DNA from 2 places in the Gordonia sp. C13 genome. Region 1 is predicted to be linked to the other one. Evidence: predicted binding sites of a transcription regulator. Region 1 holds the regulator's gene; the other holds the start of a gene.
What was found. Region 1 encodes LexA, which represses DNA repair genes until DNA is damaged. Its sites were predicted from a motif close to CGAACANNTGTTCG; they were not measured.
Positions count from the first base shown of each region.

Region 1 (3,433 bases):
GTGACCGAGCGGTGGGCCCAGCGACTGACGCAGGTCCCCGAGCACCGGAAGGCCTACGTCAACGACGAGGCTCAGTGGCTTGTCGAGGAACTGCGGGTGGGATTGTTCGCCGAACGACTCGGCACCGCGTACCCGGTGTCGGAGAAGCGGGTCCTACGAACTCTGGACCGACTCGGCTGAGGCCTTGCCGGACTCGGACGACGCCGAACGCAGATCGTCGATCTCGCGCTGGAAGTCCTCGACGGAGTCGAACGAGCGATACACCGACGCGAAGCGCAGGTAGGCGACCTCGTCGAGGTCGCGCAGCGGCTTGAGGATCGCGAGTCCGACCTCGTTGCTGGGGATCTCGGCCGATCCACTGGCACGCACCGTGTCCTCGACCTGCTGGGCCAGCTGGGCCAGCGCGTCCTCGGCGACGTGGCGTCCCTGGCATGCGCGCCGGACGCCCCTCATCACCTTCTCGCGACTGAACGGTTCGGTGACACCGTTGCGTTTGACCACCGCGAGCACTGCGCTCTCCACGGTCGAGAAGCGTCGCCCACACTCCACGCAGGAGCGGCGGCGCCGGATGGCCTGCCCCTCATCAGCGACACGCGAGTCGATGACCTTGGTGTCGTCGTTCTTGCAGAAGGGGCAGCGCATCGTATCCTCACGCAGGTCACGGGACACTCTGATGCAGCCGGGCCGCATGCCAGGCCGGTAGTCGGCCGGTCCCTGTGACATCGAGGATACCGCCCGCGTTCAGTGGTACCGGGGGGCGAGGAGCGGCTGGCCGACGCGCAGGCCGCTCGACGGGAGGTCGTTCAGCTGGACGATCTCGTCGACAACTGCCTCACGGGGCATCTCGGGGGCGACACGAGATGCGATGGTGCTCAGCGAGTCACCCGAGCGCACATGCACGACCTCGGTGCCGACCGAGGACGGCGTGACCGTGGCGGCATAGTTCTGGCCGACGACCGCGATGACCCAGACGGCCAGCGCGAGTCCGACGCCGGCGAGGATGGCCGTCGCCGTGCGCCGGCGCCGGCGGATGACCGCCGAGGGGGCGGTCTGCGCGGGACGCGAGGCCGGCACGACCGGTCCACGACCGCGCAGACCGACCGGCGAGGCGCACTGCGTGGAGGCGATCCGGCGGACCCGGACCGCAGACTCCGGTACCGGGCGACCGTCGACGGGACGGCGCCCGTCGACGGGACGGCGCCCGTCGCCGCGGCGCATCGGGCGCTGCAGGACGTCGCCATGAACATCGTCGAAGTGGACGGGGTCGATGAGAGTGGCGGTGCGCATGGTGCCCTCCGTGTTTCCGGTCGAACCGTGTTCGTGCGGACCGCGTCGTCCGTGTTCGAACTGTTCGAGTGTCGATCATCTGTTCGATGAACTGATGTTCGATTTGTAGCACGGCACTCCGACAATTGTCTCGCAACACGTCGAACAAATGTTTGATGCGGTCGGCGATCTCGGCTACGCTCGTCGAGAAGAGAAGCGATCTACCAGCACGTTCGGAAATCGAGAGGAACCCGATCATGAGCGATGACGGCGGTAAGCGCACCGGAGCGCGGGGCGCCGACGAGCCCGTCACCCCGGCAGACATGGCGGCGGCCGAGGCCTCGCTGACGCCGCGGCAGCGCGGAGTTCTCGAGGTGATCCGCAAATCCGTGCGCGAGCGCGGTTACCCGCCGAGCATCCGCGAGATCGGTGACGAGGTGGGTCTCACCTCGACCTCATCCGTTGCCCATCAGCTGCGGACACTCGAGCGCAAGGGCCTCCTGAAGCGCGATGCGAACCGTCCGCGGGCGGTCAACATCGCGCCGAGCGAGCCGCCGACGCCCACCTCGCCGGACGGCAGCGCGCTACCCGAGCCCACCTTCGTGCCGGTGCTCGGCCGGATCGCCGCAGGCGGCCCGATCCTCGCCGAGGAAGCCGTCGAGGACGTCTTCCCGCTCCCCCGCGAACTCGTGGGTGAGGGCTCGCTGTTCCTGCTGAAGGTGGTCGGCGAGTCGATGATCGACGCGGCGATCTGCGACGGCGACTGGGTGGTCGTCCGCCAGCAGAACGTGGCCGACAACGGCGACATCGTGGCCGCCATGATCGACGGCGAGGCCACGGTGAAGACCTTCAAACGCCAGAAGGGTCACGTCTGGCTGATGCCGCACAACGAGTTGTTCGACCCGATCCCGGGCGACGAGGCCGTCATCCTCGGCAAGGTCGTCACCGTGATGCGGCGGATCTGACCTCGTCACTCTCGAGTACCGCGGCGGCAGCCGCGCGAGCCGCAGCCGGATCGGCGGTGGCCAGCGCGGCTGCCGCCGCGTTCTCGCAGGTGGCCAGGGTGACCCCGCCGAGCTGCGCCCCGACCGCGGCAGCCGCGACGGGAGCGCTCGACAGCGAGGTGACCCCGAGCCCGACGAGTACGCAGGCAAGGTAGGGATCTGCTGCGGCCTCGCCGCAGACGCCCACCGGTTTGCCCTGCTCGCGTCCGGCCCGCGCGACCGTCGCGATGAGGTGCAGGACGGCCGGCTGCCACGGATCGGTCAGCGATGCGAGGTCGGCGGACATCCGGTCGGCGGCCATCGTGTACTGCGTGAGGTCGTTGGTGCCGATCGAGACGAAGTCCACCTCGGCCAGGATCGCCGGGGCGAGGATCGCCGCGGCGGGGACCTCGATCATCACACCGGCCACCAGTCCGCGCTTGCGCACCTGCGCGGCGAACGCCGCCGCCTCGGCCGGTGACGCGATCATCGGCGCCATGACCCAGGGACTCGACTCGGAACCCTCGGCGGCGCGCGCGATCGCGTCGAGCTGGTGTTCACGGATCTCCGGGTGCGCCAAGGCGATCCGGTCGCCGCGCACACCGAGCGCCGGGTTGGCCTCCTCGGGCTGGTTCACAAAGCGCAGCGGCTTGTCCGAGCCGGCATCGAGGGTGCGGATGACGACCTTGCGGCCCCCGAAGGCGTCGAGGACCGCGCGATAGATGTCCGCCTGCTCCTCGACCGACGGTTCGTCGGCGCGTTCGAGGAAGGCCAGTTCGGTTCGGAACAGTCCCACGCCCTCCACCGGATGATCGGTGGCCGCACGGGCCGACGACCCGTCGGCGACGTTGGCCAGGATCGCCACCTCCACGCCGTCGGCGGTACGACCCGGGCCGGACCAGTCGGCCACGCGGGCGGCATGGCGCGCGTACTCTTCGACCCGTGCGCGGGCGGCGGCGTCGTCGGGCTCGACGACGATCTCGCCGGTGGCGCCGTCGACGAGTACCGCTGTGCCGGAACCGATCTCGTCGAGTCCGGACACTGCGACGACGCAGGGGATACCGAGCTGGCGGGCGATGATCGCGGTGTGGCTGGTGGGCCCGCCCAGTCGCGTCACGAGCGCGATCGTGGTCGCGGGATCGAGTCCCGCGGTGTCGGCGGGCGCGAGGTCGTCGGCCAGGAGG
Region 1 covers NZ_JALPSY010000001.1:292,053-295,485, forward strand. Annotated here, with positions in the region: gene hrpA (ATP-dependent RNA helicase HrpA) at 1-180, shown strand, start outside; gene nrdR (transcriptional regulator NrdR) at 154-642, opposite strand; gene M1L58_RS01360 (LysM peptidoglycan-binding domain-containing protein) at 742-1,287, opposite strand; gene lexA (transcriptional repressor LexA) at 1,524-2,231, shown strand; gene M1L58_RS01370 (putative PEP-binding protein) at 2,209-3,433, opposite strand, start outside.

Region 2 (3,433 bases), 240 kb from region 1:
GGTGTCGCTCGCGTCCGACACCGTCGCGGGAGCCACCCGCTTCGCCGGCGGCGCGGGGCGTCATGGTGAGGGCGTCGCCTCTGCTCCCGAGGTGTGAGGAGCGCAAGCCGCCGGGCTGAGTAGCGACGAAGGAGCGTATCGAAGTCGACGAGCCACGAAGGGCTGGTGAGACATCGTCGGCTACCTGACTACCGGTCGACGTCAACCCGACCGGCAGACTTCGATCGACGTCTGCCGGTCGAGTTGAGGTTCGGCAGTCGGGATCTGGGCGCTTCTCAGGGAACGGACCTTTTCGACCCTGACGATGGCCGGTTTGCCAGCCCTTCGAGGCTCGCTGCGTCAGCCGCGCGGGTATGCGGCGGCAAGCAGTATTGAGGCGAGGGTGGCTTCGGCGTCGGAGGCGTTGCGGAGGTCGATGACCTGACGCATCTGTAGGCGTGGGGTATCGCCGGACTCCGGTTGGGGTCCGTGGATCTCGTCGCGCACTTGTTGGAGGTGTTCGGCGAACCGGCGGGGTATGTCGGGTCGCCGGTTGATGCGTTCAGGGTTGGGTGGTGCGCCGGGTTCGGCGTTGAGTCGCCAGGCGCAGCGTCCTTCGTCGGGGCCTTCGCGCACCATGCGTGTGGTGTAGCCGCCGGGTTGGTTGCTGACCATGCGGTTGTGTTTCGGGCAGGCGGGGGCGAGGTCGGTGATGTCGGTGAGGCCACCTGCTGCCCAATCGAGTTGGGCGTGATGCATCTCGACGTGTGCGGCGGCGAGGTCGCAGCCGGGGGTGGAGCAGTTCTCGCCGTCGGGTCGGGCGAAGGACACCAATCGTTGTTCGCGGGTGGCCAGGCGTTTGCCGCGTCCGAAGTACAGCGGGACGGCGGTGGCGTCTTTGAACACCGCCAGCCAGGGCTGGGCGTCGGCGGCCATGTCGATGAGGTCGGGGATGGGGATCAGCGTGCCGGTGGCGGTGGTGGCGAAGCCGGCTTCGCGGCGGAGGTCGTTGAGGTCGGCTTTGATGATCAGTTGGGTCGGTAACCCGCGGTGACTCTTACCCAGGAGTCCGTCCTCGAAGACAGCTTTGAGCAGGGCGTTGAACGCGTCGTGATTGAGCTGGGCGGGGGTGCGGTCGTCGCGTTCGGCCGCAGCAGCGACGGCTTCGGGGTCGGCGTCTTCGATCGATCCGTGTGGGGAGTCGGGGTCGTCGGGGTTGTTCATGCCGGGTGTGGCCCAGACGGCGAGCAGCATGGTGACCCGGGCGAGGAGTTCGGGGGTGAGGTTGGCGGTGAGTTTGGCGGTGCCGTCGGCGCGTTGGCGGTGGACCGACAGGTTGCGGCGGCGTTTGCGGTCGGTGTCGTCGGCGAGTGTGCCGTCGGGGTCGAGGTGAGCCAGCAGGCGTGCGCCGAGGGCAGCGATGTCGGCGGGGGTGTGGTCGACGGCGATCTCGGCCATCTGTCGTTCGGCGGCGACCTTCACGTCGTGGTCGACGGCGTGCGGAATCTGCTCGAGCACCTCGACGACCGCTCGCACGTGCGCAGGTCCGACGCGGCCACCGGCGAATGCCTCGGCCAGGGCGGGATGTTGAGGTGGCAGTTGCTCGCCGGTGTGGCTGGGAAAGCTTGCGGTGGCCGACATCTGGTTGCGGCGTCGGATCGGTTCGGCGACGCGCAGTCGGTGGGTCATGAACTGGATGACGCTGCGGTGGCCGGTCTTGTGGGGGAGGTCTCGTTCGGTGGCTTCGACGATCTGGCGGTCACCGGCGAAACTCAGTCGCGCGATGGCACGTTCGGTTTCGGCCGCGACGTCGACGAGTTCGGAATCGGAGCACTGCGTCAGATCGGCGGTCTGCAGTTCGGCGGTGATCCGGTGCAGTTCCTGCACGAGTTCACAAGCGCGCGAAACCGGGGCGCCGGACAGCGAGATCTCGGTCAAGACGGTCACCCCCGGAGACATTGGTCGAATATATGTTCGATAGTACTCGCAATTCCGTTGCTGTGCAACGAGTATCGAAACCCAATCGATCCCCGAAATTGTCGGTGCGGCATGGTATCGCGGCTATCCGTCCGGGCTGGCGCTTGGACGGACTCAACCAGCCAGCTGCTCCGTCAATTGCGGCACGATCTGCTTCTTCCGCGACACGATGCCCTTGCCGAAGGCGTGCCCGTCGGCAACCGTGACCCCGAGTGCGCGTTCGACGGCGTCCACGGGTTCGCCGACCACCAGAAGGTCGGAGTCGCAGGCGATCACATCGGTGATCAGCAGGAGGAACAGGTCGTGGCCGGCGGTCTCCTTCTCCGTGGTCATGGCCTCGAAGAACTCGTCGCGGCGAGCGAGGACGGCGTCGGCGTCGACGGTGGTCAGCTGCGCGACGCGCACGCTCACCGAGCCCATCGTGAAGGTCTTGGCGTCGAGGCCGATGATCGACGACGCCGGCTGGTCGCCGAGTTCCGTTCCGGCACGCAGCAATTGGTTCCCGTAGTCCTCGAGGTCGACGCCCGCGATGGTTGCGAGTTCCTCGGCGGCGATGCGGTCGGAGTCGGTGGTCGTGGGTGAGTTCAGCAGGAGGGTGTCGGAGATGATCGCCGACAACATGATCCCGGCGGTGTCGGCGGGAATCTCGACCTCGTTCTCCGCGTACATGCGCGTCAGGATCGAACACGTGCATCCCACCGGCTCGGCTCTCATGTACAGCGGGGCGGCGGTCTCGAAGTTGGCGATGCGGTGATGGTCGATTACCTTGCGGACGGTGACGTCGGCGATGTCGGCGACGCTCTGCTGGCGTTCGTTGTGATCGACGAGCATCACGTCGTGGGGGCTCGCGTGCTCGATCACGCGTGGCGCTGTCAGCCCGAAGTGGTCGAGGGCGAAGGCCGTCTCGCGGCCGGGGGAGCCGAGTGCGACGGCCTCGGCGTCGACGCCGAGCGCCTGTTCGAGGCGAGCCAGGCCGATCGCGGAACCGATCGCGTCCGTGTCGGGGTTCCGGTGTCCGATGACGAGGACTTTCGACATGGCGACTCAGCTTTCGCTCGACGATGCTGAAACCCAGCCTACGGCGGCTGCCAAAGAGAATAGTTGTAAATCTACAATCATTGTATGTCTACAACCGATGCCGGCGCGGGCCCGCGCTCGCAGACCGCCACCGAGGTGTGGTTCACCATGAACAGTCTCGTGCGCGACCAGGCCAGGGAATCCCGCACCCGCATCAGCGAGGTCATCGACATCCCCTTCAGCCGGTTCCGCGCACTCCGTCGCGTGGCGGTACGACCGATGACGCAACGCGACCTCGCGGAGCGTATGGGAGTGGACGCCTCGGCGATGAGCGGCATCGTCAACGACCTCGTCGACCGTGGACTCGTGACGAGAGAGGCCGACGCCGACGACGGGCGATGCAAACGGGTGACCATCACCGAGACGGGACGCCAGGTGGTGGATGAGGTGACCGCGAACC
Region 2 covers NZ_JALPSY010000001.1:52,289-55,721, reverse strand. Annotated here, with positions in the region: gene M1L58_RS00250 (crotonase/enoyl-CoA hydratase family protein) at 1-97, shown strand, start outside; gene M1L58_RS00245 (HNH endonuclease signature motif containing protein) at 340-1,938, opposite strand; gene M1L58_RS00240 (manganese-dependent inorganic pyrophosphatase) at 2,071-2,994, opposite strand; gene M1L58_RS00235 (MarR family winged helix-turn-helix transcriptional regulator) at 3,079-3,433, shown strand, end outside.
Region 2: M1L58_RS00245 (HNH endonuclease signature motif containing protein) is a predicted target of LexA. The motif match lies at 1,943-1,956, and genes of this name have one in related genera.